2 regions of the Streptococcus sp. Marseille-Q5855 genome follow, and region 2 is predicted to be linked to the other one. Evidence: riboswitches for the same ligand, from Rfam matches in the RefSeq annotation. Region 2 holds a riboswitch; the other holds the start of a gene.
The links. Region 2 has a riboswitch for thiamine pyrophosphate ahead of OC529_RS06215 (ECF transporter S component). Riboswitches for the same ligand answer to the same signal wherever they lie in the genome.
Positions count from the first base shown of each region.

Region 1: it holds a riboswitch for thiamine pyrophosphate, as region 2 does, so the genes downstream of both, OC529_RS09065 (MTH1187 family thiamine-binding protein) here and OC529_RS06215 (ECF transporter S component) in region 2, are expected to answer to the same signal.

Region 1 covers NZ_CAMPPR010000006.1:541,380-566,335, reverse strand. Annotated here, with positions in the region: gene OC529_RS09150 (ComF family protein) at 1-480, shown strand, start outside; gene hpf (ribosome hibernation-promoting factor, HPF/YfiA family) at 560-1,108, shown strand; gene OC529_RS09140 (acyl-CoA dehydrogenase family protein) at 1,635-2,843, shown strand; gene OC529_RS09135 (3-hydroxybutyryl-CoA dehydrogenase) at 2,925-3,770, shown strand; gene OC529_RS09130 (acetyl-CoA C-acetyltransferase) at 3,788-4,966, shown strand; gene OC529_RS09125 (enoyl-CoA hydratase/isomerase family protein) at 5,571-6,350, shown strand; gene OC529_RS09120 (CoA transferase subunit A) at 6,367-7,089, shown strand; gene OC529_RS09115 (3-oxoacid CoA-transferase subunit B) at 7,091-7,744, shown strand; gene OC529_RS09110 (LysR substrate-binding domain-containing protein) at 8,042-8,950, shown strand; gene OC529_RS09105 (acyl-CoA dehydrogenase family protein) at 8,966-10,078, shown strand; gene OC529_RS09100 (MBL fold metallo-hydrolase) at 10,082-10,999, shown strand; gene OC529_RS09095 (DUF561 domain-containing protein) at 11,105-12,043, shown strand; gene OC529_RS09090 (DHH family phosphoesterase) at 12,247-14,220, shown strand; gene rplI (50S ribosomal protein L9) at 14,217-14,669, shown strand; gene dnaB (replicative DNA helicase) at 14,713-16,065, shown strand; gene OC529_RS09075 (Veg family protein) at 16,067-16,333, shown strand; gene cbpD (choline binding-anchored murein hydrolase CbpD) at 16,527-17,873, shown strand; TPP riboswitch at 17,956-18,058, shown strand; gene OC529_RS09065 (MTH1187 family thiamine-binding protein) at 18,127-18,417, shown strand; gene OC529_RS09060 (ABC transporter permease) at 18,380-19,138, shown strand; gene OC529_RS09055 (ABC transporter substrate-binding protein) at 19,177-20,184, shown strand; gene OC529_RS09050 (ABC transporter ATP-binding protein) at 20,184-20,912, shown strand; gene OC529_RS09045 (CtsR family transcriptional regulator) at 21,031-21,489, shown strand; gene OC529_RS09040 (ATP-dependent Clp protease ATP-binding subunit) at 21,491-23,923, shown strand; gene OC529_RS09035 (hypothetical protein) at 23,995-24,225, opposite strand; gene OC529_RS09030 (hypothetical protein) at 24,503-24,956, shown strand, end outside.
Region 2 covers NZ_CAMPPR010000004.1:195,642-203,985, forward strand. Annotated here, with positions in the region: gene thiD (bifunctional hydroxymethylpyrimidine kinase/phosphomethylpyrimidine kinase) at 1-368, shown strand, start outside; gene OC529_RS06180 (hypothetical protein) at 444-566, opposite strand; gene thiE (thiamine phosphate synthase) at 577-1,209, opposite strand; gene OC529_RS06190 (hydroxyethylthiazole kinase) at 1,202-2,005, opposite strand; gene thiW (energy coupling factor transporter S component ThiW) at 2,005-2,529, opposite strand; gene tenA (thiaminase II) at 2,534-3,226, opposite strand; gene OC529_RS06205 (energy-coupling factor transporter transmembrane component T) at 3,237-3,887, opposite strand; gene OC529_RS06210 (ATP-binding cassette domain-containing protein) at 3,889-5,274, opposite strand; gene OC529_RS06215 (ECF transporter S component) at 5,275-5,835, opposite strand; TPP riboswitch at 5,991-6,079, opposite strand; gene thiE (thiamine phosphate synthase) at 6,289-6,918, opposite strand; gene thiM (hydroxyethylthiazole kinase) at 6,920-7,702, opposite strand; gene OC529_RS06230 (TenA family protein) at 7,832-8,344, opposite strand, start outside.

The DNA.
Region 1 (24,956 bases), on a different contig from region 2:
CTTTGGTGTAAAGAAGGAGTTGAAGTCAGTCATAGAGCGATTTTCACTTACAATCAAGCTATGAAGGATTTTTTCAGTCGGTATAAGTTTGATGGAGATTTCCTTTTAAGAAAAATTTTCGCTTCATTTTTAAGTGCGGAGTTAAAAAAGTACAAAGAGTATCAATTTGTAGTCATTCCCCTAAGTCCTGATAGATATGCTAACAGAGGATTTAATCAGGTTGAGGGCTTGGTAGAGGCAGCAGGCTTTGAGTATCTGGATTTACTAGGAAAAAGAGAAGAGAGAGCCAGTTCTTCTAAAAATCGTTCAGAGCGCTTGGCGACAGAACTTCCTTTCTTTATTAAAAGTGGAGTCACTATTCCTAAGAAAATCCTACTTATAGATGATATTTATACTACAGGAACAACTATAAATCGTGTGAAGAAACTGCTGGAAGAAGCTGGTGCTGAGGATGTAAAAACATTTTCCCTTGTAAGATGAGGAAAAAATTTGCAAAAATAGAATGAAAGCGTTATAATAAAATCATAAAAACAAAAATGTTTAGAAAGAAGGTACTCATATGATTAAATATAGTATCCGTGGTGAAAACCTAGAAGTAACAGAAGCAATTCGTGATTATGTAGTTTCTAAACTCGAAAAGATCGAAAAGTATTTTCAAGCTGAACAAGAGTTGGATGCTCGAGTTAACTTGAAGGTGTATCGTGAAAAAACTGCTAAAGTGGAAGTAACGATTCCGCTTGGCTCTATTACTCTTCGTGCAGAAGATGTGTCTCAAGATATGTATGGTTCAATTGATCTTGTAACTGATAAAATTGAACGTCAGATTCGTAAAAACAAAACAAAAATAGAGCGTAAAAATAAAAATAAGGTAGCAACTAGTCAATTATTTACAGATGCCTTGGTGGAAGATTCAAATGTTGTCCAGTCTAAAGTTGTTCGTTCAAAACAAATTGATTTAAAACCAATGGATTTGGAAGAAGCTATTCTACAAATGGATTTGTTAGGACATGATTTCTTTATCTATGTGGATGTTGAAGATCAGACAACCAATGTGATTTATCGTCGTGAGGATGGCGAAATTGGTTTGTTAGAAGTTAAAGAATCTTAAGAAAAATGAAATATAAAAAGTGGTTTACTTTCGGGTAAATCACTTTTTATATTTCAAGAAAGAGAGAGTTTGTGTAGCTAATTGAAATTAAAGTTGAACGTATTGGGTGCTAAAATATTGCTAGTAATTGGATTGAATTTCCTAGTCAATTTGTTTAGATTTTATTTCACTATATAAAGCGATTATGTCTAGTTTAAGTATTTTTTATCTATTTTGTCTTTTGTAATACAAGTAGCTATGAGGAGTAATAGATATCTAAATAATTACTGAGACATTAGAGGGTATGTAGATTGTAGAATGGAAGTTTGGAAGAAAACAGTTATTGATTATATAAGATAGGGCTGATTTGTTGCTATGGATAAATTTTCAAAAAGTAAGTGGAAGAACTATCTATAAATTCAACTTATAGCTCTATTCATTTTTATTAAGTAGACAAAATACTGGTTGAAGAGATAGAATGGATTTGTCAACAAATAGCGAGCAATAAAATGTAAGCGTTCTTAAAATAAAAGAAGGAGTCATTACTATGGCAACAAAACAAGAAATTTTACGTGAACTATATCCTGAAGATCTTTTTCATTACGCTGATGGTTTAACATTAGGGGAAGCTGAAGTACTACAAGAAACTCGTCGTTTGATTGAAAAACATCTACGTCCAGTTATCAACGAATACTGGGAAAAACCTGATTTCCCATTTGAAGAATTTTATGCTGTCGCTAAGGGTGCTCAAATCATGAACAATCCAAAATTGTTTGAAGGTCGTGAAGGAAGCTATAAGCCATCTGAATTGTACATCACATTTTTATATTTGGAACTAGCTCGCTTCGATGCTTCAATCGCAACGTTCTATACAGTTCATGGAGGACTTTGCTATAACACTATTTTATTGGGTGGGGATGAAAGACAACAGAAAGAATTTCTTCCTAAGTTGGCTTCATTTGACTGGCAAGGATGTTTTGCCTTAACAGAACCGCTTTCTGGATCTGATATTGCTGGTGGTCTATCAACAACTGCTGAGCGTGTTGGAGATAAGTGGATTTTGAACGGAGAAAAGCGTTGGGTTGGTGGCTCAGATACAGCAGATGTTGTTCCTGTATTTGCTCGTGATGTGGCAGACGGTAAGGTGAAATGTTTTATTGTCCGTAAAGGTGCTCCTGGCTACCATGCAGAGCCTATTCCACATAAGATTGCACTGCGTTGTATCCGCAATGGTCATATTACAATGAAGAATGTAGAAGTTCCAGACTCAGATCGTTTGGTTAACATCAATGGATTTGGAGATGTAGCACGTATTCTAACATTTACTCGTGCCGATGTAGCGCATATTGCTATGGGAGTAACATGTGGTTCATATGTGGCAGCTCTTAAATATGCAAAAGATCGTCAACAGTTTAAGCGTCCGATTGCCAAATTCCAAATTGTTCAAGAAAAATTAGCTAGAATGCAAGCTAATGCTGTAGCAGCTCTTGCTTACTCAACTCGTATTGCTGAAATGCAGGAAGAGGGTAATGAGTTGATGCTCAATTCTGCTCTAGCGAAAATGCATAACTCCTTAGTAATGCGTGAAACAGTAGCTCTTGCGCGTGAAACATGTGGTGGTAATGGTATTACTTTGGAAACAGATGTGGCACGATTCTTTGCAGATGCGGAATCAATCTATACTTATGAAGGTTCGCACGAAGTCAATGCTTTGATTGTAGGTCGTGAAATTACTGGATTGGGTGCATTTGTTTAATAGAACTAGGACGATTGAAGGGTTTGTTTTCAATCGTCCTTGCTTCATAACGTGATTTACTTAGAATAAAAAGGAGAAAAAATGATCTCAAATGTAATGATAATTGGCTCTGGTCAGATGGGAAGTGGTATTGCTCAAGTATTTGCTCAAGCTGGATTTACGGTTTATTTGAATGATATCAAAGAAGAATTTGTTCAACGAGGATTGAATAACATAACAAAACAGTTGGAACGTTCGGTTGAAAAAGGACGTCTATCTGCAGATGAGAAAGACAAAGTGGTTGCCAATTTAATTCCTTCTACTTCATATGAAGATGCGAAAAATGTACAATTGGTTATCGAGGCTGCGACTGAAAATCGTGATATTAAACTCAGTATATTTAAACAATTGGACGAAATCACAGATTCTAAAACAATTCTAGCATCAAATACTTCCTCTCTATCTATCACAGATATTGCAGCCGCAACTAAGAACCAAGAACGTGTGATTGGAATGCACTTTTTTAATCCTGCTCCAGTGATGAAATTAGTTGAAGTGATTAAAGCTTTGCAGACTTCGGATGAAGTAGTGGCAGAAATCCGTGAACTTACAAAGAAAATTGGAAAAACTCCTGTTGATGTTAAAGATTCTTATGGATTTGTAGTAAACCGTGTATTGATTCCTATGATCAATGAAGCTATTTATATCTTAGGAGAAGGAGTTGCTAGTGCTGAAGAAATAGATGAGGCAATGAAACTAGGTGCGAATCATCCTATTGGTCCCTTAGCTTTGGCCGATTTGATTGGATTGGATGTTTGCCTTGCAATTATGGGTGTTTTGAACCAAGGATTTGGTGATCAAAAATACCGTCCTGCTCCTCTTTTGAAGAAAATGGTAGAGGCTGGAAAATTGGGACGTAAGTCAAAAGAAGGGTTCTTTACTTACTAGAAAAAATGGAGGTAGTCATGAAAGATGTAGTTATTGTATCGGCGGTACGTACTCCTTTGGGTTCCTTTGGAGGAAGCTTGAAGAATATTTCAGCTGTCGAATTGGGCTCTTTGGTAATTAAGAGTGTTTTGGAAAAAGCGAATATTAAATCAGAGCAGGTAGATGAAGTGATCATGGGGAATGTCCTAGGCGCAGGTTTAGGTCAAAACGTGGCTCGCCAAATGAGTATTCATGCAGGACTCCCTGAATTTACACCAGCTTTTACTATCAATAAGGTTTGTGGTTCAGGTTTGAAGGCAGTACAATTGGCTGCTCAAGCTATTCAGTGTGGGGATGCTGATATTATCGTAGCTGGTGGGGCAGAAAATATGAGTCAAGCTCCATACGTATTGCCAAACTTCCGCTGGGGAGGACGCATGGGAGACTCTAACGTTGTTGATACCATGATTAAAGATGGGTTGTCTGATGCCTTCAACGAATATCATATGGGGATTACAGCTGAGAATGTGGCTGAAGAATATGGTATTAGCAGAGATGATCAAGATGCTCTTGCTTTAGAATCACAAAAAAGAGCAGTGGCAGCTATAGAATCTGGACGCTTTAAAGAAGAAATTGTTCCAGTGGTCATTCCGCAACGTAAAGGAGATCCGGTTGTCTTTGATACAGACGAATTTCCTAGAAAAGATGCCAGCTTGGAAAGCTTGTCTAAGTTACGTCCTGTTTTCAAAAAAGACGGTTCTGTTACGGCGGGGAATGCTTCTGGTATCAATGATGGAGCAGCAGCTGTCTTGGTCATGAGTGCTGACAAAGCTGAAGAATTAGGACTTCCAGTGATTGCTCGCATTCGTTCTTATGCAAGCGCAGGTTTGGATCCTAAGATTATGGGATGTGGACCGATTTATGCGACACGCAAGGCTCTTGAAAAAGGCAATTTGACAGTTGATGATCTTGACTTGATTGAGTCAAATGAAGCTTTTGCCGCCCAGGCTTGTGCGGTTGGTAAAACGCTTGGTTTCAATACAGATATTGTCAATGTTAACGGTGGTGCTATTGCTCTTGGTCATCCAATCGGGGCTTCAGGTTGTCGTATCCTAGTGACTCTTGTACATGAGATGATGAAGCGCGATGCCAAAACTGGATTAGCGACTCTATGTATTGGAGGCGGTATGGGCACAGCTCTTATCGTTGAACGCTAATGAACTATTTATGTCGTGTGTCTTTCTTTTAATATACCATTATTAAATAGAGTTTTATTTGGAAACTGATAATTCTTATACCTTATCACGCATGCTCTTCATGATGCTGCGTGATAAGGTATTTTTGATAGTGTAAGTTAGTAGCAGCCATGGAACATAGATTAAATTAAGATCTAAGTCTGCTGGATAAGAATTGTAGTAGAGCTGTTAGGAAAAGGCGTTTAAGAAGTAACTTCTATATTAAAGTGAAACAAGAATTTAACAATTTAATTTTTGAATTCAAATCAATTAGTTTAGAAACGATATTGCACTAGTCCAGATTCACTTCGCTATATATTTTCCTAGACTTAAGGTAGTTGATATTGTTGAAATGAACTATTTTTTAATGCTCATATATGTATTTATGTGATTGCTATCGTTCATTTGATGGGGATTATTTGAAGCAAAATTAAACTATAAGCTGTACTTATAGAATTATAAACTAAGATTAAGTAGACGAATTGATTTAAATGAGTTATCATAAAAATGTAAGCTCTTACATTTGGTATCGGTATTTGTTGACACTGTACTCTGTACTCAAAAAAAATTAAGTAGGAGCAGAATAATGAGTAAAACAGTTTTATTAGAGCAGAAGAATGGGATTGGTTACCTTACAATAAATCGTCCAGCAGCTTTGAATGCTTTAAGTTCAGAAGTTTTGACTGACTTAAATCATGTTTTAGACAAAATTGAAGCAAGTGATGATATTCGTGTTGTGATTGTGACTGGACAAGGTGAAAAAGCATTTGTTGCAGGAGCGGATATCAAAGAGATGGATCAAATGTCTCCTATCCAAGCACATGATTATATGACCTATGCTAATGATACGTTTACCCGTCTATCTGAACTAACGCAACCAACTATTGCAGTTCTAAACGGTTATGCTTTAGGAGGTGGTTTGGAATTAGCTCTATCAACAGATATTCGTATTGGTTACGAAAAGACCACTGTAGGATTTCCAGAGGTAGGCCTAGGTATTATTCCAGGATTTGCTGGAACACAAAGAATGTCTCGCTTAATTGGTACCAGCAAGACAAAAGAACTAATTTTTACTGCTAGAATGGTTAAAGGTCAAGAAGCCTATGAATTAGGCATCTTGAATAAATTGGTGGCAGCCGAGGAATTGTTGACAGCAGCTGAGGAATTGGCAGTCTCTATTATGAAAAACGCTCCTTTGGCAGTTGAAAAAGCCAAGCATATTATTCAAGTTGGATCAGAACTCCCACTGAAAAATGCGATTCGATTAGAAACAGAAGCTGAAGCTCTCCTCTTCTCAACAGAAGATAAGGTAGAAGGAATGCGCGCTTTTGTTGAGAAACGCAAAGCTGAGTTTCAGCGTAAATAGAAAGAGGAGATAGAAGATGCAAGTTGTAACATTATCGGATGCAATTTCCTTGATTCACTCAGGAGATAAAGTAGGAATTTCAGGTTTTCTTGGAGTAGGGGAACCACTTGAATTGATTGAAGAATTGGTTTCTCAAAACCAGCAAGATTTGACATTGGTATCAGTCGTAACATCTCAACCTGGTAAGGAAGTCGGTGTGGGGCGTCTTTGTGAAAATCACCAAGTTAAAAAATACATTGCAGCTCACGTAGGAACGTCTGCAGCAGCTCAACACGAGTATTTCAGTGGAAATATGGAAGTTGAATTTACTCCAATGGGAACTGTTGTTGAACGATTACATGCAGCTGGAGCTGGTCTAGGAGCAGTATTGACACCAACAGGTGTAGGTACTATTTTGGAAAAAGATCAGGAGAAGGTTACTCGCAATGGAAAAGAATATTTAATTTATGATCCATTGAAGATTGATGTAGCTTTGATTAAGGCTACGAAGGCAGACAAGTATGGGAACTTATACTTGGACGGTACGACAAAAAATATTTCACTTCAGCTAGCTTTGGCAGCTAATACAGTCATTGTAGAAACTAATGAGTTGTTAGAAGTGGGAGAAATTGATCCTAATGATATTTACATCCCAGGTATCCTTGTCGATTATGTTGTTCAGGGATTGTCTCCAGAAGAGCATCATAAAATGATGGGTGATTTGTGGACAGAGACTAAGAAACTTGCGGGGGTAAACTAAAATGAAGGCAAAAGAAATTATTGCAAGACGTGTGGCGCTTGAGTTTAAAGATGGGGATGTTGTGAATCTGGGCTTTGGTATTCCAAATGCATCTGCCGATTATATCCCTGAGGGAGTTAATGTCATTCTTCAAGCAGAAAATGGAGCTCTTCGTTTTGGGGAAACCCCTACCAAAGATGGATACAATGCAAACTTGGCAAATTCGGGAGGTGCCCCAATCACCTTGTTGCCAGGAGCCGCCTTGTTTGATTTGCAAACATCTTTTGCGATTATTCGTGGAGGTCATGTGGATGCTACAGTATTAGGTGCACTTGAAGTGAGCCAAGACGGTAGTATCGCAAACTGGATTATTCCAGGTAAGTTTGCCCCAGGTATGGGTGGTGCTATGGACTTACTGGTTGGAGCAAAACGTGTTATTGGTGCGATTCAACATACGACAGGGGATGGTCAATCAAAATTGTTGAAAGAGTGTACCCTTCCTTTATCAGCTAAAGGAGTATTGGATTTGATTATTACTGATTTAGCTGTTTTTGGAATCCAAGATGGTAAATTCTTATTGAAGGAATTAGCTCCTGGTGTGACTTTAGAGGAAGTCCTTGAAAAGACAGACGGAGATGTTATTGTTTCAGATGATTTGAAAATCATGCCTATTTGATAATGAGCAATCGTTAGGAAGCTATTTTTTTCATAGTGTGGTATGATATATATTGATAACTTTTGTAAGCGATTTATAAATGAGAGTGCAATAGTTATCTAACAGACTATACCTAATGAAAAGAGGTTGAAAGATTTCTAAATTATATGATTTGCTATAAGATTTAATTATTGGGTAGCTTGTATAAATAACGGAGATAGAACTGAGCTTGTGTTAGTTTAGAGTTTCCTGTTTGCGTATAAGTTTGGTGAAAAAGATAGTATCTATAGTAGCGAAGGAAAGAGAGGTGATTGGCCAGTGGATATTATTCAAATGAATTATTTTATCAATATTATAGAATGTGGATGTAATCTTTCCATTGCTGCGAAAAAAATCCACATCAGTCAGTCTGCCTTAAGTCAGTTTGTAACAAATTTTGAAGCGACTGAAGGGGTTCAGTTATTTCATAGAAAAAATGGGAGATTAGAAAGTCTCACTGGAGCTGGAAGAAAGATTTATCGGTTTGCTACTGAGATTGTGAATCGTCATGAAGAAATGCTTTCCATGATTCATAGTGAAGCGCAAAAACAAAAAGGGACAATAAACCTTGGAATTCCATCCTTGATTTTACGTGTGTATTTTGCTAGTTTGCTTCCACAATTTTTCAAAAATAACCCTCATATCCATATACAAGTGACAGAAGGAGGGGGAAAAGAAATTCGTCAAAAAATGACGGAAGGAGATTTGAGCCTAGCATTTTTGATTGAGCCTACCTTGTTGGATACAAAGAAGTTTGATCAGCATGTTATCCAACTGGATGAGTATGTTGCTTATATGGATAAAAATCATCCACTTTCAGATAAAGGATTGCTGGAATGGTCAGATATATCTGACTATGAGATAGCAACCTTTAATAAGTCCTTTACTACTTATGATTTGGTTACTGAAAAATTCGCTTCACAGGGAATTTCTCCTAAATTTGCTTATCTTTCCTCTACATGGGACTTTTTGGTTGAGTCAACTTACCAAACGGACTTAATCGCGATTTTACCTAAACCGATTAGCCATCTAGTAGATAGTAGTCGCTTTAAAGCAGTGACTTTTAAAGATCCGATTCCATTTAATATTTGGTTTTGTAGACCATATAAATCTTCCTATAGTGAGGTTGAATCATATGTTTACGAAGAGCTATTGAGGGATTATTACCAACCTGTTGCTGATAATTAAATTGAGGTGAAGATGATGATTGATAATAATGCCTTGGAGCATGAACTGGATGCAGAGTTACGGAATTTACTTTTACCCTATTTGAGGAACAGGGAGGATGAAAATCAATTTCCGAGAGAGTTACTCTCTAAATTTATTGATAAATATAATATTTTTTCCTCTTGTGTAGATAGTCAGCTTGATGGGGCGACTGTACCTTTTCTAACTCTTATTCGTCTGATTGCAAAGTATTTTCCAGCATTTTCTACAATTTTATTGACTCAAGCTTACTATGGAATCTACCCTTTTATGCGCTTTGGAACCATAGACCAGCAGTCTCATTATCTTGAATCATTAGTCAAAGGTGAGAGATTAGTAGGCTTGGGATTCTCTGAAGGAAAATCCATGGAAAGTTTGTCAGTAATTGAAACTACTGCTGCGAAAACAGCTACTGGTTGGCGTTTATCAGGTGAAAAATCAATTGTGTCTAATTGTCGATTTGCTGATATTTTATTGATCCTTGCGAAGATAGAAGCAGATGGGGGAAAAGATTCTTTTGGTTTTTTCATAGTCGATACAAGAGACCCAGGTGTTGTTATTGGTGATGACATTAGTAAACCAGGTCTAAAGGGGTTACCCATCAGTTCTGTTGCCTTTGACAATGTGCTTCTGACGCAAGACAGATTATTGGGTTTGAGCTTATCAGGTGCTGAACAATTGAATGATATTCTTCAAAAATTACAGCTTGGTCTTAGTGCAGTCTCCCTCGGAGTTGCTGAAGGTGCATTTGAAAAAGGATTGTCTTTTGTGAAAGTTAAACGTGGATTTGGCAAGCGTTTACTAGATGCAACTGTTTATCAGTATCAGTTTGCAGACTTGTATACAAAATTGTGTTCAGCAAAAGCGTATTTTAATTCGTATCAAGATAACATGGGAGATGCACTTTTGTTTGTATGTCAGATTAAACTTTATACAACAAAAGTTGCCTTGGAGATTTCTGAGGATATTATTCGGTTGATGAGCCCTCTGCATACTGTGGAAGATATTCCCATTGACCGGTATTTAAAAGATGCTAAAACGCTTGAAATGTATGGTAAATCAGGAGATTCGATTCGCAAGCGAATTGCCTGTCAGTGGCTAAAGGAGTAAAGAATGACAAATCTCACACTACAGGAATACCAGTTCCATGATATGAAGTTGACTTGGCTACGTGGTGCAGATAAATTAACTGATGCAGGAACACTTTTTGGCCCTGTTCCTAAAGTTGTATGGTCGCGCTATTATCCAACCAATGAGGATAATATGATGGCTGAGCTAACAGATCCAATTTTGATTCAATATAAGGAGAAAAATTACCTTATTGATACTAGTTTTGATACAGCTAAATTATCAGAAAAACAAAGACGAAATTTAGGTATTTTATCAGAGAGCAGGGTTGAGGAGAGTTTGGAACTCTTAGGATTGACTACTAGTCAGATTGATGTTGTTCTCATGACTCATATGCATCATGATCATTCAGGTGGTTTGACCTATAGGGATGTCTCTGGAGACTTGGTATCCAAGTATCCCAAAGCAAAAATCATTGTAAACGATGTCGAATGGTATGAAATGCGAAATCCTAATAATCGGACAAAAGGCACTTATCTTAGAGAAAACTGGGAACCAATTGAAAAGCAAGTAACAACTTTTTCAGAATACATTAATGTGATTCCAGAAATTCAAATGATTCGTACGAGTGGTCATAGTAATGGTCATAGTATTATTCTATTGAAACAAGGAAAGGATACGATGATTCATATGGGAGATTTGATGTTGACACATGTTCATCGGAATTCTCTGTGGGTTCCTGCAGTGGATGATTACCCTATGAAATCAATCTTGGCAAAAGAGAAGTGGCTCCGTCAAGCTTTTGAAAATGACTATAAATTTTTCTTTTATCATGATCAATTTTTAGCAGTCGCCCAGTTTGATAAAGAAGGTAAAGAATTTGTAGATTATGTGCCACGCTCTCGACCTCCAATAATTCCTTTTACAGATAGGCAAGATCGCAAACCAATTTTTTTAGGATAGTCGTATATAAGGAGACAAATGATTTCATTTTCTTGTTGACTTGGATCAGGTGGGATGACTACCCATACGCCAACAAGAAGCAACAGAAAATAAAGGAGTATTCACATGTCTATTACAAAACTTTTACAAATTAAATATCCAATTTTTCAAGGAGCTATGGCTCAAATTTCTCATTATCAATTAGCTGCAGCTGTATCAGAAGCTGGGGGATTGGGAATTATTGCCTCCGGTGGGATGACTGGAGAACAGTTACGTGAAGAAATTCGTGAGTTAAGAAAGTTGACAGATAAGCCTTTTGGTGTCAATATTATGTTGATGATGAAGAATATCAAAGATATTGTTACAGTTATTATCGAAGAAAAAGTACCTGTTGTTACAACTGGGGCGGGAACACCAAAACATGTCATGCCTTATTTGAAGGAAGCTGGAATTAAGGTTATTCCAGTTATTGCTAGTGTGAAACATGCTCAAAAAATGCAAGAACTCGGAGTTGATGCTGTTATTGCAGAAGGTTCAGAAGCAGGTGGTCACATCGGAGAAAGTAATACTATGGCTCTTATCCCGCAAATTGTAGATGCTGTTACGATTCCTGTTATCGCAGCAGGAGGAATTGCGGATGGTAGAGGGCTAGCTGCAGCCATTGCTTTAGGAGCAGCAGGTGTACAGATGGGAACTGTTTTTCTAGCTTCAGATGAGTGTCCGATTGCTACAGAGTACAAAGAAGCAGTTTTGGAGGCAAATGACACGGCAACTGCTGTTACTGGACGGATTGCTGGGGCACCAGTTCGTTGCATCCGAAATGCCATGACTGATCATTATATTGAATTAGAGCAAAAAGGAACTAACCGTGAGGAATTAGAGGAAATTACTATCGGATCTCTTTCTAAAGCGGTTTATGAAGGAGATACAGAAAATGGTTCAATGATGAGTGGTCAGATTGCGGGGTTAGTCAAAGAAATCAAACCTTGTAAGTTTATTATAGAGTCTATTGTAAGCCAAGCTCAAGAAAGATTGAAAGGTCTTCAGATAGAAGTTGGAGAATAGTCTCTTTTAGTTAAAGAAACTATCGTTAATGAAGAAAATAGAGGATGACTACTTCTTCCTCTATTTTTTATGTTCAAATCAAGAAGAAATAGAGACTGAATGTATAAACTCACAGCTAAACTGTTAATGCTAATAGCCATAAACTTCTTTAAAAGTCGCTTTTTGAGGGTTATTATGGTATAATGGGTGCCAAGAGGTTTGGAATGAAAAAATTTTATGTAAGTCCAATTTTTCCTATTCTAGTAGGATTGATTGCGTTTGGAGTCTTATCCACTTTCATTATTTTTGTTAATAATAATCTGTTGACGCTTTTAATTTTGTTTCTTTTTGTAGGAGGCTATGTTTTTTTATTTAAGAAACTGAGAGTGCATTATACAAGGAGTGATGTAGAACAGATACAGTATGTAAACCACCAAGCGGAAGAAAGTTTGACATCTCTATTGGAACAGATGCCTGTAGGTGTTATGAAATTGAATTTATCTTCTGGAGAGGTTGAGTGGTTTAATCCCTATGCTGAATTGATTTTGACCAAGGAAGATGGCGATTTTGATTTGGAAGCTGTTCAAACGATTATCAAGGCTTCAGTAGGAAATCCGTCTACTTATGCCAAGCTGGGTGAGAAGCGTTATGCTGTTCATATGGATGCTTCTTCCGGTGTTTTGTATTTTGTAGATGTATCCAGGGAGCAAGCCGTAACAGATGAATTGGTAACAAGTCGACCAGTGATTGGGATTGTCTCTGTGGATAATTATGATGATTTGGAGGATGCAACTTCTGAGTCAGATATTAGTCAAATCAATAGTTTTGTAGCTAATTTTATATCAGAGTTTTCAGAAAAATACATGATGTTTTCTCGTCGGGTAAGTATGGATCGATTTTATCTATTTACGGACTATACGGTGCTTGAGGGCTTGATGAATGATAAATTTTCTGTTATTGATGCTTTCAGAGAAGAGTCGAAACAGAGGCAGTTGCCCTTGACCTTAAGTATGGGATTTTCTTATGGCGATGGAAATCATGATGAAATAGGGAAAGTTGCTTTGCTTAACTTGAATTTGGCTGAAGTACGTGGTGGCGACCAGGTGGTTGTCAAGGAGAATGATGAAACGAAAAATCCAGTCTACTTTGGCGGTGGGTCGGCTGCGTCCATCAAGCGCACTCGTACCCGTACTCGATCAATGATGACAGCCATATCTGATAAGATTCGTAGTGTGGATCAAGTGTTTGTAGTTGGACATAGAAATTTAGATATGGATGCCTTGGGCTCTGCTGTAGGTATGCAGTTATTCGCCAGCAATGTGATTGAAAATAGCTATGCTCTTTATGATGAAGAACAAATGTCTCCAGATATTGAACGAGCTGTTTCATTCTTAGAAAAAGAAGGAGTTACGAAGTTGTTGTCTGTTAAGGATGCAATGGGGATGGTGACCAATCGTTCTTTGTTGATTCTTGTAGACCATTCAAAGACAGCCTTAACATTATCAAAAGAATTTTATGATTTGTTTACACAGACCATCGTTATTGACCACCACAGAAGGGATCAGGATTTTCCAGACAATGCAGTTATTACTTATATCGAAAGTGGTGCAAGCAGTGCCAGTGAGTTAGTAACAGAATTGATTCAGTTCCAGAATTCTAAGAAAAATCGTCTGAGTCGTATGCAGGCAAGTGTTTTAATGGCTGGTATGATGCTGGATACTAAAAATTTCACCTCACGAGTGACTAGTCGGACATTTGATGTTGCTAGCTATCTCAGAACGAGAGGAAGCGATAGTATTGCTATCCAAGAAATCGCTGCGACAGATTTTGAAGAATATCGTGAGGTCAATGAACTGATTTTACAGGGGCGTAAATTAGGTTCAGATGTATTGATAGCAGAGGCTACGGACTCGAAATGCTATGATACAGTTGTTATTAGTAAGGCAGCAGATGCCATGTTAGCTATGTCAGGTATTGAAGCGAGTTTTGTTCTTGCGAAGAATACACAAGGATTTATCTCTATCTCAGCTCGCAGTCGTAGTAAGCTGAATGTACAACGGATTATGGAAGAGCTGGGAGGTGGAGGCCACTTTAATTTGGCAGCAGCTCAAATTAAGGATTCAACCTTGTCAGAAGTAGGTGAAAAACTGACAGAGATTGTATTAAATGAAATAAAGGAAAAGGAGAAAGAAGAATGAAAGTAATCTTTTTAGCAGATGTCAAAGGAAAAGGTAAAAAAGGCGAAATTAAGGAAGTACCAACAGGGTATGCGCAAAACTTTCTTATCAAAAAGAATCTAGCCAAAGAAGCAACTGCTCAAGCTGTAGGTGAACTTCGTGGTAAACAAAAATCTGAAGAAAAAGCTCATGCTGAGATGATTGCAGAAGCAAAAGCAATTAAAGCCCAATTAGAAGCAGAGGAAACTATTGTAGAATTTGTTGAAAAAGTTGGTCCAGATGGTCGTACCTTTGGTTCGATTACCAATAAGAAGATTGCAGAAGAATTGCAAAAGCAATTTGGAATTAAGATTGATAAACGTCATATTCAAGTACAAGCTCCGATTCGAGCGGTTGGTTTGATTGATGTGCCAGTGAAAATCTATCAAGATATCACAAGTGTAATCAATCTTCGTGTGAAAGAAGGATAAGTTTACACCTTCTTGACAAGATTGTAAAAGGAAGGGAAGTCTGATGGCAGAAGTAGAAGAGTTACGAGTACAACCTCAAGATATCTTAGCTGAGCAATCTGTTTTGGGGGCTATCTTTATTGATGAGAGTAAACTTGTTTTTGTGCGAGAATATATTGAGTCTCGGGACTTTTTTAAGTATGCCCATCGTTTGATTTTCCAAGCTATGGTTGATTTATCCGATCGTGGCGATGCTATAGATGCAACAACGGTTCGTACTATCCTTGATAATCAAGGTGATTTGCAGAATATTGGTGGCCTGTCTTACCTAGTTGAGATTGTCAATTCTGTGCCAACTTCTGCTAATGCGGAGTATTATGCTAAAATCGTTGCAGAAAAAGCAATGCTACGGCGAGTAATCTCCAAGTTGACAGAGTCTGTCAATCAAGCTTACGAGGCTTCGCAACCAGCTGATGAAATCATTGCTCAGGCAGAAAAAGGGCTGATTGATGTCAGCGAAAATGCTAATCGAAGTGGATTTAAGAACATTCGAGATGTGTTGAATCTCAACTTTGGAAATCTGGAAGCTCGCTCGCAACAAACGACCGATATTACAGGTATTGCGACAGGCTATCGTGACTTAGATCATATGACGACTGGACTTCATGAGGAGGAGTTGATTATCCTAGCAGCCCGTCCAGCGGTTGGTAAGACAGCCTTTGCCTTGAATATTGCTCAGAACATTGGGACTAAGTTAGACAAAACGGTTGCTATTTTTTCACTGGAAATGGGTGCGGAAAGTCTAGTGGATCGTATGTTGGCGGCAGAAGGTTTGGTGGAATCGCATTCTATCCGTACGGGTCAATTGACTGATGAGGAGTGGCAAAAGTATACCATTGCTCAAGGTAATTTAGCCAACGCCAGTATCTATATCGATGATACGCCAGGGATTCGAATTACAGAGATTCGTTCTCGCTCTCGTAAACTGGCTCAAGAAACGGGCAATCTAGGTTTGATTTTGATAGATTACTTGCAGCTTATCACGGGAACTGGGCGAGAAAACCGCCAACAAGAAGTTTCAGAAATTTCACGTCAGTTGAAAATCCTAGCCAAGGAATTGAAGGTTCCAGTAATCGCTCTGAGTCAGTTGTCTCGTGGTGTAGAACAACGTCAGGATAAAAGACCAGTCTTGTCTGATATTCGTGAATCTGGGTCTATTGAGCAGGATGCTGATATCGTAGCCTTTCTCTATCGTGACGATTACTATGAGCGTGGTGGTGAAGAAGAGGACGGTATCCCAAATAATAAGGTGGAAGTTATTATCGAGAAAAACCGTAGTGGAGCTCGTGGAACAGTGGAATTGATTTTCCAAAAAGAATACAATAAATTTTCAAGTATCTCAAAAAGGGAGGCATAAAATGACAGATGCATTTACAGATGTAGCTAAGATGAAAAAAATCAAAGAGGAAATCAAGGCACATGAGGGTCATGTAATTGAAATGACTTTGGAAAATGGACGTAAGCGCCAAAAAAATAGATTGGGTAAGCTAATTGAAGTTTATCCATCCCTATTTATTGTGGAATTTGGGAACGTTGAAGGAGATAAACAAGCTAATGTTTATGTTGAATCCTTTACTTATTCAGATATTCTTACAGAAAAGAATTTGATTCATTATCTTGACTAAAGTGAGAAATTTTCTCACTTTTTCTTTTTTCTCCGAATAGTTTAAGTGAAGGCAATCTTCGATTTATACTCTTCGAAAATCAAATTCAAACCACGTCAGCTTCGCCTTGCCGTACTCAAGTACAGCCTGCGCCTAGCTTCCTAGTTTGCTCTTTGATTTTCATTGAGTACTATATTATTTTCAAGGAGGAAGAATGAAAATTTTACCGTTTATAGTAAGAGGGACAAGTTATTACTTGAAGATGTCAGTTAAAAAGCTTGTTCCTTTTTTAGTAGTAGGATTGATGTTAGCAGCGAGTGATAGTGTCTATGCCTATTCTGGAGGAAATGGATCGATTGCGCGAGGGGATGATTATCCTGTTTATTATAAAAATGGGAGCCAGGAGATTGATCAGTGGCGCATGTATTCTCGTCAGTGTACTTCTTTTGCAGCCTTTCGTTTGAGTAATGTCAATGGTTTTGAGATTCCAAGGGCTTATGGAAATGCGAATGAATGGGGGCATCGTGCTCGTCGTGAAGGCTATCGTGTAGATAATACACCGACGATTGGCTCCATTGCTTGGTCTACTGCAGGAACTTATGGGCATGTTGCCTGGGTGTCAAATGTAATGGGAGATCAGATTGAGATCGAGGAATATAACTATGGTTATACAGAAGCCTATAATAAACGAAGTATAAAAGCAAATACGATGACAGGATTTATTCATTTTAAAGATTTGGCTGGTGGCAGTGTTGGGAATAGTCAAACCTCAGTTTCAACAGGAGGAACACATTATTTCAAGTCTAAGTCTGCTATCAAAAATCAGCCACTAGCTAGCGCAACTGCGATTGATTACTATTATCCTGGGGAGAATGTTCATTATGATCAAATTCTCGAAAAAGACGGCTACAAGTGGTTGAGTTATACAGCTTATAACGGAAGCTATCGTTATGTTCAATTGGAGGCTGTGAATAAAAATCCTCTAGGTAATTCTAGTCTTTCTTCAACAGGAGGAACACATTATTTCAAGTCTAAGTCTGCTATCAAAACTGAACCCCTAGCTAGCGCAACTGCGATTGATTACTATTATCCTGGGGAGAAGGTTCATTATGATCAAATTCTCGAAAAAGACGGCTACAAGTGGTTGAGTTATACGGCTTATAACGGAAGTCGTCGCTATATCCAGCTAGAGGGAGTAACCTCTTCACAGAATTATCAGAATCAATCAGGAAATAGCTCTAATTATAGCTCAAATAATGGATTGACTGTTGGTTGGAAGAAAATAAATGGTAGTTGGTATCATTTCAAATCAAATGGGTCTAAATCAACGGCATGGTTGAAAGATGGTTCTAGCTGGTATTATTTGAAATCATCTGGTGAAATGCAGACAGGATGGTTAAAGGAAAATGGCTCGTGGTATTATCTGGATAGTTCAGGGGCAATGAAAACAGGCTGGTATCAAGTTTCTGGTAAGTGGTATTATTCTTACTCTTCGGGTGCCTTAGCTGTCAATACGACGGTGGATGGCTACAGAGTAAACAGTGATGGAGAACGAGTATAGAAAATTGGAGTAGGAAATTTTTCCTGCTCTTTTCTGTAAGCAGTTTCCTTGACATTTTTCTTATTTTGCGCTATCATATATCTATATAATATATGGGAGTCTGTGTACAGTCTGAGAGGAAGTGTTAAACTTCGACCGCACCTGATCTGGGTAATGCCAGCGTAGGGAACGATACTTAGTCTATTCTGCACCTTTTCCATATATGGTAAAGGTTTTTCTTTTTGTCAAAGGAAAATGAGAAGAGGAGGTTTTTATGAAAGCAAGCATTGCCTTGCAAGTTTTACCCCTAGCACAGGGGATTGATCGGATTGCTGTTATCGATCAGGTCATTGCTTATCTGCAAGCTCAAGAAGTGACCATGGTGGTGACACCATTTGAAACGGTCTTGGAAGGGGAGTTTGATGAGCTTATGCGTATTCTCAAAGAAGCGCTGGAAGTGGCAGGGCAGGAGGCAGATAATGTCTTTGCCAATGTCAAAATAAATGTAGGAGAGATTTTAAGTATTGATGAGAAACTTGAAAAGTATACTGAGACGACACATTAGTCTATTGGGCTTTCTGGGAGTCTTGTCAATCTGGCAGTTAGCAGGTTTTCTTAAACTTCTCCCCAAGTTTATCCTGCCGACACCTCTTGAAATTCTCCAGTCCTTTGTTCGTGCCAGAGAATTTCTCTGGCACCATAGCTGGGCCACCTTGAGAGTGGCTTTATTGGGACTGATTTTGGGAGTCTTGATTGCCTGTCTCATGGCTATACTTATGGATAGTTTGACTTGGCTCAATGACCTGATTTACCCTATGATGGTGGTCGTTCAGACCATTCCAACCATTGCTATAGCTCCTATCTTGGTCTTGTGGCTCGGTTATGGGATTTTGCCCAAGATTGTCTTGATTATCTTGACGACAACCTTTCCAATTATCGTCAGCATTTTGGACGGTTTTAGGCATTGTGACAAGGATATGCTGACCTTGTTTAGTCTGATGCGGGCCAAGTCTTGGCAAATCCTGTGGCATTTTAAAATTCCAGTCAGCCTGCCTTACTTTTATGCTGGTCTGAGGGTCAGTGTCTCCTACGCCTTTATCACAACAGTAGTATCTGAGTGGTTGGGAGGCTTTGAAGGACTAGGTGTCTACATGATTCAGTCCAAGAAACTGTTTCAGTATGATACCATGTTTGCTATTATTATTCTGGTATCGATTATCAGTCTTCTGGGTATGAAGTTGGTCGATATTAGTGAAAAATATGTTATTAAATGGAAACGTTCGTAGAATAAGAATGTTTCTGAAAAAGAAAAGAGGAAATTGAAATGAAGAAAACATGGAAAGTGTTTTTAACTGTTTTAACAGCTCTTGTAGCTGTTGTGCTTGTAGCTTGTGGTCAAGGAACTGCTTCTAAGGACAATAAAGAAGCAGAACTCAAGAAGATCGACTTTATCCTAGACTGGACACCAAATACCAACCACACAGGGCTTTATGTGGCCAAGGAAAAAGGTTATTTCAAGGAAGCTGGAGTGGATGTTGATTTGAAATTGCCACCAGAAGAAAGTTCTTCTGACTTAGTCATTAACGGTAAGGCACCATTTGCAGTGTATTTCCAAGACTATATGGCTAAAAAATTGGAAAAAGGAGCAGGAATTACTGCCGTTGCAGCTATTGTTGAGCACAATACATCAGGAATCATCTCTCGTAAGTCTGACAATATCAATAGTCCTAAAGACTTGGTTGGGAAGAAATACGGAACTTGGAATGACCCAACTGAACTTGCTATGTTGAAAACATTGGTAGAGTCACAAGGTGGGGACTTTGATAAAGTCGAAAAAGTACCAAACAACGATTCAAACTCTATCACACCGATTGCCAATGGAGTATTTGACACTGCTTGGATCTACTATGGATGGGATGGTATCCTTGCTAAATCTCAAGGTGTAGATGCTAATTTCATGTACTTGAAAGACTACGTTAAAGAATTTGACTACTACTCACCAGTCATCATCGCCAACAACGACTATTTGAAAGACAACAAGGAAGAAGCTCGCAAAGTTATCCAAGCTATCAAAAAAGGCTACCAATACGCTATGGAACATCCAGAAGAAGCTGCGGATATCCTCATTAAGAATGCACCTGAACTCAAGGAAAAACGTGACTTTGTCATCGAATCTCAAAAATACTTGTCAAAAGAATACGCAAGCGACAAGGAAAAATGGGGTCAATTTGATGCAGCTCGCTGGAATGCCTTCTACAAATGGGATAAAGAAAATGGTATCCTTAAAGAAGACTTGACAGATAAAGGCTTCACTAACGAATTTGTGAAATAATGACAGAAATTAGACTAGAACACGTCAGTTATGCCTATGGTCAGGAGAGGATTTTAGAGGACATCAATCTGAAAGTGACTTCAGGTGAAGTGGTTTCCATCCTAGGTCCAAGTGGTGTAGGAAAGACCACCCTCTTTAATCTGATCGCAGGGATTTTAGAAGTTCAGTCAGGGAGAATTGTCCTTGATGGTGAAGAAAATCCCAAGGGGCGCGTGAGTTATATGTTGCAAAAGGACTTGCTCTTGGAGCACAAGACGGTGCTTGGTAATATCATTCTGCCCCTCTTGATTCAAAAGGTGGATAAGGCGGAAGCTATTGCTCGCGCGGATGAAATTCTTGCGACCTTTCAGTTGACAGCTGTAAGAGATAAATACCCTCATGAACTCAGTGGTGGGATGCGCCAGCGTGTAGCCTTACTTCGTACCTATCTTTTCGGGCACAAGCTCTTTCTCTTAGATGAAGCCTTTAGTGCCTTGGATGAGATGACCAAGATGGAACTCCACGCTTGGTACCTTGAGATTCATAAGCAGTTGCAGCTAACAACCTTGATCATCACGCATAGTATCGAGGAGGCCCTCAGTCTCAGCGACCGCATCTATGTCTTGAAAAATCGCCCTGGGCAGATTGTTTCAGAAATTAAACTAGATTGGTCTGAAGATGAGGACAAGGAAGTCCAAAAGATTGCCTACAAACGTCAAATCTTGGCAGAATTAGGCTTAGATAAGTAGAAAAATAGGGAGTTGGTGAAGATTATCCTTTACCAGCGCCCTTTTTCTTTTAAAAATGAGAAAATTTCGGTATAATAGTCAAAGATAGTCAAGGTTCAAAGAGAGAGGTGGGTTTGTAATGAGATTTAAAAATACATCGGATCATATTGAGGCCTACATCAAGGCGATTTTAGATCAATCTGGAATTGTGGAGTTGCAACGGAGTCAGTTGGCGGATACCTTTCAGGTTGTTCCTAGTCAGATTAACTATGTGATCAAGACACGCTTTACGGAAAGTAGAGGCTACTTGGTTGAAAGTAAGCGTGGTGGCGGAGGCTACATTCGTATAGGACGGATTGAGTTTTCTAGTCATCATGAAATGCTCCGAGAGTTGCTTTATTCGATTGGCGAGCGAGTTAGTCAAGAAATTTATGAGGATATTCTACAGCTTTTGGTTGAGCAGGAATTGATGACCAAGCAGGAGATGAATTTGCTGGTAGCGGTAGCTTTGGATCGAGTTCTAGGAGAAGAAGCTCCAGTTGTTCGTGCAAACATGCTACGACAGGTCATACAAGAGGTAGATAGAAAAGGGAAGTAAGATGAACTATTCAAAAGCATTGAATGAATGTATCGAAAGTGCCTACATGGTTGCTAGCCATTTTGGAGCTCGTTATCTAGAGTCTTGGCACTTGTTGATTGCCATGTCCAATCACAGTTATAGTGTGGCAGGGGCGACTTTAAATGATTATCCATATGAGATGGACCGTTTGGAAGAGGTGGCTTTGGAACTGACTGAAACGGACTATAGCCAGGATGAAACCTTTACGGAATTGCCGTTCTCTCGTCGTTTGCAGGTTCTTTTTGACGAAGCAGAGTATGTAGCGTCAGTGGTCCATGCTAAGGTGCTAGGGACAGAGCACGTCCTCTATGCGATTTTGCATGATGGCAATGCCTTGGCGACTCGTATCTTGGAGAGGGCTGGTTTTTCTTATGAAGACAAGAAAGATCAGGTCAAGATTGCTGCTCTTCGTCGAAATTTAGAAGAACGGGCAGGCTGGACTCGTGAAGACCTCAAGGCTTTACGCCAACGCCATCGTGCTGTGGCTGACAAACAAAATTCTATGGCTAATATGATGGGAATGCCCCAGACTCCGAGTGGTGGACTTGAGGACTATACGCATGATTTGACGGACCAGGCTCGCTCTGGCAGATTAGAGCCAGTCATCGGTCGTGACAAGGAAATATCCCGTATGATTCAAATCTTGAGCCGGAAAACCAAGAATAATCCTGTCTTGGTTGGGGATGCTGGTGTCGGGAAAACAGCTCTGGCGCTTGGTCTTGCCCAGCGTATTGCTAGTGGTGATGTACCTGCGGAAATGGCTAAGATGCGCGTGTTAGAGCTTGACTTGATGAATGTCGTTGCAGGGACACGCTTCCGTGGTGACTTTGAAGAACGCATGAACAATATCATTAAGGATATTGAAGAAGATGGCCAAGTCATCCTCTTTATCGATGAACTTCACACTATCATGGGTTCTGGGAGTGGAATTGACTCAACTCTGGATGCGGCCAATATCTTGAAGCCAGCCTTGGCGCGTGGAACTTTGAGAACGGTTGGTGCCACCACTCAGGAAGAATACCAAAAACATATCGAAAAAGATGCAGCCCTTTCTCGTCGTTTCGCCAAAGTGACGATTGAAGAGCCAAGTGTGGCAGACAGCATGACCATTTTGCAAGGCTTGAAGGCGACTTATGAGAAACATCACCGTGTGCAAATCACAGATGAGGCGGTTGAAACAGCCGTCAAGATGGCTCATCGTTACTTGACTAGCCGTCACTTGCCAGACTCTGCTATCGACCTCTTGGATGAGGCAGCAGCAACAGTGCAAAATAAATCAAAGCATGTAAAAGCAGACGATTCTGACTTGAGTCCAGCTGACAAGGCCTTGATGGATGGCAAGTGGAAACAGGCAGCTCAGCTAATCGCAAAAGAAGAGGAAGTGCCTGTCTATAAAGACTTGGTGACAGAGTCTGATATTTTGACCACCTTGAGTCGCTTGTCAGGTATTCCAGTCCAAAAACTGACTCAAACTGATGCCAAGAAATACTTGAATTTGGAAGCTGAATTGCACAAACGTGTTATCGGTCAAGATCAAGCAGTTTCAAGCATTAGCCGTGCCATTCGCCGCAATCAGTCAGGGATTCGCAGTCACAAGCGTCCGATTGGCTCCTTTATGTTCTTAGGGCCTACAGGTGTCGGGAAGACTGAATTAGCCAAGGCTCTGGCAGAAGTCCTCTTTGACGACGAATCAGCTCTTATCCGCTTTGATATGAGTGAGTATATGGAAAAATTCGCAGCCAGTCGTCTCAACGGAGCTCCTCCAGGATATGTGGGGTATGAAGAAGGTGGGGAGTTGACCGAGAAGGTTCGCAACAAACCATACTCTGTTCTCCTCTTTGATGAGGTAGAAAAAGCCCACCCAGACATCTTTAATGTTCTCTTACAGGTTTTGGATGATGGTGTCTTGACAGATAGCAAGGGGCGCAAGGTTGACTTTTCAAATACCATTATCATCATGACGTCAAACCTTGGTGCGACAGCCCTTCGGGATGACAAGACCGTCGGTTTTGGAGCTAAGGATATTCGTTTTGATCAGGAAAATATGGAAAAACGCATGTTCGAAGAGCTGAAAAAAGCTTATAGACCTGAGTTTATCAACCGTATTGATGAAAAGGTGGTCTTCCATAGCCTGTCTAGTGACCATATGCAGGAAGTGGTGAAGATTATGGTCAAACCTTTAGAGGCAAGTTTAGCTGAAAAAGGCATTGACTTGAAATTACAAGCTTCCGCACTGAAATTGTTGGCCAATCAAGGATATGACCCAGAGATGGGAGCTCGTCCACTTCGCAGAACCCTACAAACAGAAGTGGAGGACAAGTTGGCAGAACTTCTTCTTAAGGGAGAATTAGAGGCAGGCAGCACACTTAAGATTGGTGTCAAAGCTGGCCAGTTAAAATTTGATATTGCATAAAAACGAGGTCGGGACAAAGTTCCCGACCTCTTTATGTACCATAATGAGATGGTTTTGTGTTACGACTGCTTTTAGGGATGCCTATCTTTCTTAGGATTATTCAATATGTGAGTAAAGAAGTCTTTGTATCGATACTTGAGATATTTTTCGTGTAGGAATAGCAAAGCTATATAAACAATCATAAAGAGTGTAGTCAGATGGAAGACATCAAATGCAGTTCGCGAATAGTAAGTTGCTGATTGATAAGAGCCAATAGCTCCCAAAATCAACCAAGGAAGATACTTGTAATACTTATTTAGCATAAGAGTGCATCTCCTATATTCTATTTCAATGTTATTATATTCCTTTGTCCAACGCAATGCAAGCGATTACAAAAAATAAATTCAAATTTTTAATAGAAAAATCTCCTGTTTTTCTGTTTTATTACGAATAGAAGAGTAGGAGGAGTAAATGTATCTAAAGTATTTAAGATTTTTAAAATAGTTTAGATAAATTGTTGACATATTTAAATCCCAATGTTACAATTACATTACAAAAAGATTTCTTTATATTACTAAAATATTACAAAGGAGTAGAAAAATGAAAAAGAAAACTTATATCAAATTGATGGCAGCAACTGTATTGGCTTCTACCTTGCTACTGGGAGCTTGTGGAAATAAAAAGGAAACAACTCAAGCAAGCAGTTCTGCTAAGACAAGCCAATCATCAAGTTCTAAAGCAGCTTCTGCTAGCAAAGAAAGCAAGACTCAGAAATCCTTAAGTTCAGCTTCATCTGAAAAGGCTAAGGCGTCTACCGACCAGTCTGCAGCAACTACAACACCATCACAAACAACACCTGCACCAGAGCAAAGACATGGTCAAGAGGTGTCTAATCAACAAACACCTGCTCAGGCTCCTCAAGCCCAGTCTAACCAATCAACAACTGACCGTAAACTTCAAGACAAGCAAGTAGAGCAAAATAAACGCTACAAGGGTGTTCTAACAATGGTGGATGGTGATTTTTCAGCAGCAGCGGGCAACTGGAAGGGAGCCA
Region 2 (8,344 bases):
AGGCAGAAGAGATTGTTGGTTTTTCAATCCATGACCCCGAAGACATGCAGCGTGCCGGTCACCTGATTTTAAAAGAGTTTGGTCCTCAGTCTGTTGTTATCAAAGGCGGCCATCTCGAAGGTGGTGCCAAGGATTTCCTCTTTACCAAGGATGAGCAATTTGTCTGGGAAAGTCCACGAATTCAAACCTGTCACACCCATGGTACTGGATGTACCTTTGCTGCAGTCATTACGGCTGAACTAGCCAAGGGAAAAAGCCTTTATCAGGCAGTTGATAAGGCCAAGGCCTTTATCACAAAAGCTATTCAAGACGCTCCTCAACTTGGTCATGGTTCTGGCCCAGTCAACCATACAACTTTTAAAGATTAAGAAAAAAACTCTCTAGTTCCCACTTTAAGGGAATTAGAGAGTTTTTATACTCTTCGAAAATCTCTTCAAACTACGTCAGTTTCCATCTGCAACCTCAAAACACTGTTTTGAACGGACTTCGTCAGTCTTATCTAAAACCTCAAGGCAGGGCTTTGAGCAACCTGCGACTAGCTTCCTAGTTTGCTCTTTGATTTTCATTGAGTATTAGTTAGGAAATAATGTCATGCAACTTTGTTAAAAAGACTTGCGTTTTTGCCTCTATATCTTCTGCCTGCATCAAATCACGCACTACAGCTACTCCAGCTATGCCCGTGCCCATAAGTTGGTCAATGTTCTCTGAAGTCAAGCCTCCGATAGCAACTACTGGAATGTCAACCGTTTGGCAAATTGTTTTCAAGGTCGATATCAGAGTAATGGGCGCATTTTCCTTGGTGGTGGTTGGGAAAATGGCTCCTGTCCCCAAGTAATCTGCACCTGATGTTTCTGCTTCCAGAGCTCTTTTTATTGTTTTAGCAGTTACACCGAGGATTTTTTCAGGTCCCAAGACTTGTCGGGCAACCGAAACTGGTAGTTCATCGTCTCCGATATGCAGACCAGCAGCATCAACCGCAAGACAAACATCCAACCGATCATCGATGATCAAGGGTACCTGATAATCATCTGTTATTTCCTTGACTTGTTTTGCCAGTTGATAATATTGATTGGTTGTGAGATTTTTTTCTCGTAATTGGACTATGGTAACCCCTGAACGGCAGGCCGTCTCAACCTTTTCAATAAAGCTTTCCACGGAATCTTGATAGCGATTGGTTACCAGATATAGTCTAAGTGCTTCTCTATTCATAAACATCTCCTTTGATGGCATCTAACCAGTTTTTATCTCTTCTTAGAAGCGAAAGCTGATTGAGTACTCGGTAACGAAATTCTTCCAATCCCATTCCTTGAACAACTATTCTCTCAGCAGCGATATTGAGATAAGAGACTGCTAAGCAAGAAGCTTCAAAGGCAGTCTTTTCTTGGCTGAGAAAAACAGCTGTTAAAGCTCCAACCAAGTCTCCTGTCCCTGTTATCCAGTCTAATTCTGCACAGCCATTTCCCAGTACAGCGACCTGATTCTTCGAAACGATGAGGTCCTTGGGGCCAGTAACTAAGAAAGACATACCAGGATAGGTCTGACACCAGTCTTTCAAGACTTGAAGTAAATCCTCAGTTTCTTGGTCTTTAGCACTCGCATCGACACCAACGCCGTGGTGCTTTAAGCCAACAAGACTTCGAATTTCTGACATGTTTCCTTTAAGGACCGTGGGTCTATAGTCTAAAAGGTCTTTAACTAAGCTCTTACGAATGGATGAAGCCGTTACGCCAACCGCATCTACTACCATTGGGAGAGAAACTTGAGTTGCATAAGAAGCTGCCATACGGATTGCTTTTTCCTTCTCAGCTGACAAATGCCCCAAATTGATGAAGAATGCCTGGCTTTGCTTAGTAAAATCAAGAACCTCACGGGGGTCATCTGCCATGACAGGTTTGCATCCCAGAGCCAAAATCCCATTTGCTAGCATCTCACAAGAAATCTCATTGGTAATACAGTGAATGAGGGAACTAGAGCCTATAGGAAAAGGATTTGTCAATTCCTGCATCAGTCTATCCTTTCATCAAAAAAATATCCCTGCACTTTTTTAAAGAATTCCTGCTTGATTAAAAATCGAAAGGCAATAAAGGAAATCGCTGTACCAATCAAGGTTGCTCCGAAAAATCGAGGAGTGTAGATAAACCAGCTAAGCTTAGCAGCTGATCCTGTAAAGAGTACCATAACAGGATAGGAAACAATAGAACCAATAATACCTGTTCCCAAAATTTCTCCCAAGGCAGAAAAATAAAATTTTCGACCATACTTATAAAAGAGACCTGCTAGAAGGGCTCCAAAAGTCGCTCCTGTGAGAGCTAAAGGCGGAATCCCTTGAGTCGTCATACGGATAAAGGCTGTCACTGTAGCCATAACCAAAGCATAAACAGGTCCCATCATGATTCCCGCTAGAATATTGACTACACTGGACATCGGTGCCATTCCCTCAATCCGAAAGATAGGCGTAAGGACTACATCAAGGGCAATCATCATAGATAAAATGGTTAATTTGTGAACTTGTAATTGGTGCTTTCTCATGCTTCTATTCTTCTCCTTTTTCTAAAGACTGTAAATCGCTCTTCCATGTCTGGTGTTGGTAGGCCATTTCCCAAAACTTGGCTTCCATATGAACACTGATGTGGAAGGCATCTAGCATTTTTTTCTTGTCTGTCTCGTCACTTTCTCGATAGAGTTGATTGACCAAAGCTTCTTCCTCTCTGATCTGTTGCTCTAACTCATCCGTAGTATACGTTTCAATCCATTGTTGGTAGAGAGGATTTGGTGATGGTTTAAGATTAAGTGATTTGCCTATATCATGGTATAACCAAGGACAAGGTAGCAAACTTGCAAAGGCAATGCCCAAGTTTGGCTCTGCAAATTGCCGATAAATGTGAGAAATGTAATGATAACAGGTTGGAGCGATTGGATGTTGCTCCATTTCCTGATCGCTGATTTCCAATTCCTTGAAAAATTGTTGGCGGATAAATAACTCACCCTCCACTAGACTCTGAGCATTTTGTTTCAAGAGTCTTTTCATCTCTTGGTTTGAAGTCTTATCAGCCAAAAGGTGATAGATTTCTGAGAAGGCCTTCAGATAGTAGGCATCCTGAATCAGGTAATATCGGAAAATGGCAGGTTCTAAATTTCCCTCTTGTAATTGTAAAATAAAGGGATGATGAAAGGAAGCCTGCCAAGCTTCCTTAGATAATTCCATCGCAATATCTGTAAATTCCATAATAACTCCTTTATAAAAATAGACTGGTTTGAAGCAATAAAAAGAACAGCAGGTAGATGAATATTGTCCTTTGAGGAATATAAAAAGTCCGGTAGCTATTCTTCACCTGTGCATGTTCGTCATATCCATGCGCCGATAGAGCTCTCAGGTAAAGATGGCGCCATCTAAAGACCGTCATCAAAACCTTACTGTAAATCAAGGGCGACCAAAAATGTAGTTCTTGACCGCGTAATAAGCAAGCTTCCTTTAGGGACTTGATTTCTTTCTGGATAAGGGGAAAGGAATTGAATACCACAATCAAGGCATAGGCCCATGACCGTGATAACCCCTTTTGAGCCAAGTATAAAAGAAGCTCTTTTAGGGAAATAGAGGAAACAAAGACAAGGCCGATACAAACGGTCACAAAAGCTCTGGTACCAAGTATAACTGCTTGGGAAACATCACCATGCAAATGAACTGCCCAGTAGTTGGCAAAGGATGGCAAAATGGCAAGCAGAATCATCCAAGCCAATACTTTAAATCGACGGTAATAGAGCATAAAGAGAATACAAAATGCGACTACCGAAAGATTAAGAGCAATCGAAGGAATAAAAGATGTTTCCAAGGATAAAATCAGCAAAAAGAGACTGATAATCGGTGTCTGGGTTGCTACTTTGACCATACTATCTCACCTCCCCTTGAGTATCATTGTTCAGAGATGGGAGAGGTTTGGTAATGGTCACTTCTTTCACATGACTGAGCCCCTGACTAGTCATCTCAATCCAATAATCAACCACAGAGATCAAGGGATCCAAACGATGGCTAATGATCAGAAAACTTCTTCCTTGATTGCTCTCCTCCACAATCCACTGACAAAAATAATGGCAGGCTCTATCATCCAAACCAGCAAAAGGTTCATCTAGCAAAATCACAGAAGCCTTGCTGATCAAGATGGTCAAGAGCTGAAAAATCTTTTGCTGGCCACCACTTAATTGATAGGGACTCTTATCAAGAGCCTGCTCCAGATCAAAATATTGTAAAGCTTGGAAAATTCGCTGATTTCTTTCAGAATCAGGTCCATCTAATTGAAGTTCCTCTCGCAGACTGACTCGGATAAACTGTTTCTCAGCTTCCTGAACAACACCCGTCAGGTCACGGTACAAACTCTTTTTCTTTTTCAGGACTGTCCCCTTCCAAGTAATGCGCCCCTTATACTTTTGAAATTGAAGAATGGAGCGAAAGAGAGTTGATTTCCCAACACCATTATCACCCAAAATACAGGAAATTCCTTGGTAAAATGTAAAATTCACAATCGAAAAGAGGGGGCGATTACCAAGCTCACAAGTCGTTCGATCCATATGGAATAGTTCCGGGCTAGAAGCAACTTCCTTTGAAGTAACCTGTGTCATCTCAGAGGAAGGGATTTGAAACACTTCCCTTAGTTGTCCGTCTCTTAGCTCTACCATATGGTCTATATAGGCTTCATAGTCCGTTAAATCATGGTCGCACAAAATAACTGTCTTCCCCTTAGAGACCAACTCTTTTAGAATCTCCAATATCTCTATCCTACTCTTGCGGTCAATGGAAGCAAAAGGTTCATCCAATAGATAGACCCTAGGATTCATAGCAAAGAGAACAGCCAAGGCCGTCTTTTGCTTTTCTCCACCTGATAAGTGATGGATGGGACGGTGCAAGATGTCCTTGCAGCGACATTGCTGGACTACCTCTGCTATTTTTGAATCAATTTCCTGAACGGGATGCCCAATATTTTCCAAGGTAAAAACCAGCTCCTCAAACAAGTTCTCCATGGTAAATTGATGATTGGGATTTTGAAATAGAATCCCAACCGTCTGGATACGTTCGATGATAGAAAGCTGACTGACCTCGCTCCCATTTATCAGGACTTGACCGCTATAGGGAAGAGAACTGACTTGGGCAATCATTTGAAAGAGACTCGATTTTCCTGAACCACTGCTCCCAACTAACAAGGTAAATGCTTGTACATGAAAAGTAAAATCAATCGGTTCCGAAAAAATTGGGGACTGAATCTCCCGTAATTCCAGACCCATCTATGCTTTTCCTCCAGCTGCAAACTGATGATAAAGTTTGACAATGGCACGAACCAAGATGGTACAGAAGAAAAAGACGGAAATAAAACGTACTACAAGCAAGGAAAGGACAAAAGGAAGTGAAAAGGCGTAGTAACCTAACTTAATGTACTCATAGACAAAGCTAACAAGCGTAATCCCAATACTATTAGCAGTTAGAGAGAGCCAACTTTCATAGCGATTCTTGGTTACGATAAAACCAAGTTCACTCCCCAAACCTTGAACCAAGCCGGACAAAAGAGCGCCTAGACCGAATTGGCTACCATAAAGGACTTCAGCAAGCGCAGCTAGCACTTCACCAATCGTGGCGCTTCCCACTCTTGGAACAAAGATGGCAGCAATGGGCGCAGCCATACACCAGAGACCAAAGAGGATTTCATTGGCAAAGGCCTGTAAACCAATAGGTGCTAAAATCAGAGTGAGGATATCAAACAGATAGCCAGATCCCACAAAAACGCCACCAAAAAAGATAGACAAGAAAGCAAGTAAGATAACATCTTTTAACTGCCATTTTTTCAACATAAAAAACTCCTTTTTAAAGAAAAGTGGGGCATTCAAGGAGACCTACCTAAATGCTTTGTATCACCCTCATCCAGTTTCGTAAAAGAAAAAACTCTAATTACAGATAGGAATTAGAGTTTAGCTTACAAGATTAGACCGTTCTTTTCGACATACGAAAAAAACTTTTCACATTTCCCTTCGCCAGTCTTAACTGTATCAGGTTCAATGGGTATCATCTCAGCCTAAAGCACCCCAAATGTCTTTATTATTTAATTGTATGATTATTATAACACACATTTTATACTAGTTCAAGAAATTGAACTGGAAATACAGCCTTGCACTCACAAAGACAGCAGATCTTTCTTTTGCAAAAACCAAATGTCTTGTTTGATAGATTAGCTATTTAAACTGAATCTGGACATATCTTTTTAGAAAAGGAAAACTTCCACTTACTTAGAATCCAAGGATAGATACCTATTGTTCACTCATTTCTCGAACAGTTTTTTCTATATTTTTTGCATACGATATTGCTGAAATGATTGAAACACCGTCAACATTGGTCTTCATAATGTCTTTAATATGTTGCGTCTGTATCCCACCAATTGCAACTAAGGGCATTTGTGGCAATAGTTTTCTCATCAATTTAAGACCTTCATAACCTATAGCGCCACCAGCATCATCTTTTGACTGGGTATCAAATACAGGACCAACACCAACATAATCTACATATTCAACTTTTGACTGTTGAAATTCTTTCTCGTTTTTTATAGAAAGACCAATTATTTTATCTGGCATCAATTTTCTAATTTCATCAACTCCAAGGTCATCTTGTCCTACATGTACGCCATCAGCGTCAATTTCCATCGCCAAATCAATATCATCATTAACAATAAACGGAACATTGTATTTTTTACAAAGATCCTGTAGTTTAATTGCTAATTTAACTTTTTCTTTACCTTCCAGGGCTCCCTCACCTTTTTCACGAAATTGAAATAAGGTTATACCACCTTTTAAGGCTTCCTCAACGACTCTATATAGATCTTTTCCTTGGCAAGTAGTCGTTCCACAAATAAAATATAGTTTTAGTAATTCTTTATGAAACATTTTACTTCACTCTTTTGAATTCCTTTACATCTTCATCTGAAATCTCGTATAAGGCATTCATAAATTCAACTTTAAATGTTCCAGGAAGATGTCCATTTGGACGTTTTTCTGCCATTTCTCCAGCGATATTGTAAACCAACATTGCTGTTTCTAATGATTTCAATTCTTGACCTTTTTCTAGTCCGATAAAGCTTGCTACCACTGCCCCTAATAAACATCCTGTCCCAATGACTTTTGGCATCATGGCACTACCATTATGAATCGTTACCACTTCTCCATTAACAGCAATCGCATCAACTTCTCCAGTCACTACTATTGGAATATGAAACTTAGCGTTGGCTGCTAGAGCAATCTCATCAATATTATCCACACCAGCACTATCTACTCCTTTAGATGCCACATTTATCCCTACTAAAGAAGCAATCTCTCCAGCATTCCCCCTAATCGCAGCTAGTTTGTAATTGTTGATTAAATCATCTGCTACTTTTTTTCTATATTCTCCTGCTCCACAGGCTACAGGATCTAAAACTGCTGGGACATTATATTTCTCTGCAATTTTCAGAGCAGCTTGGTATAATTTCCAATTATCATCCGTTAAAGTCCCAATGTTAATCAATAATCCTCCAGCATATTTTAATAGATCTTCTAAGTCTGCTGGGTACTCGCTCATAGCTGGTGAGGCACCCAGTGCTACTAATCCATTTGCTGTGAAATTTTTTACTACATCATTGGTTATGCAAATGACCAAAGGTGCTTTTTCTTTTAATAATTTTAAACTTGTCATATTGAAATCCTTCCTTTTCACTTTATACGATATACTGATTTCGATTTATCTCTATCTTTTGTTAAGAAATTTTTTTCATTTACATTGAATGATTTACCTCATCAAATTTGTAAATATCCTAAACTTTCTCTAGGCGTCATAACCAATATCAAAAAAGGCTAATTCTAAAGCGACCGCTTGATTCCAGCGTTGCTGAAGTTCTGTCAAATCTTCTCGACCTTTCCCGACACGATTGAGTTCGTCAACCAGAAATTGAACCCACTCTGCAAAGAAAGGACCTCTGTGGAGATTGATCCATTCCGAATGAATATAGGCTTCAGGTAGAGCCAAATCTTTAGAACCCCAGTCTAAATAGAGACCTTCTGCAATGACCAGCATGACCAAAAGATGAGCATAGTCTGATGAAGCCACTGCCGAATACATCAGATCCTGAAAGGCTTTTGTTACAGGGTGCAAGCTCACTTCCAGATAGTCATTCTCAGATACTTTTAACTCTTTGAAAGCCTTTTGGAAATAACCGTCTTCATCTGCTTCAAGAAAGCCTAGTTGCTTGGCAAAACGAAGCTTGGATTCAATCTGGTCTGCGTGGGCTACGCAGGCACCCAGCATGGATAAGAAGGCATCAAAGAAGTGATAATCTTG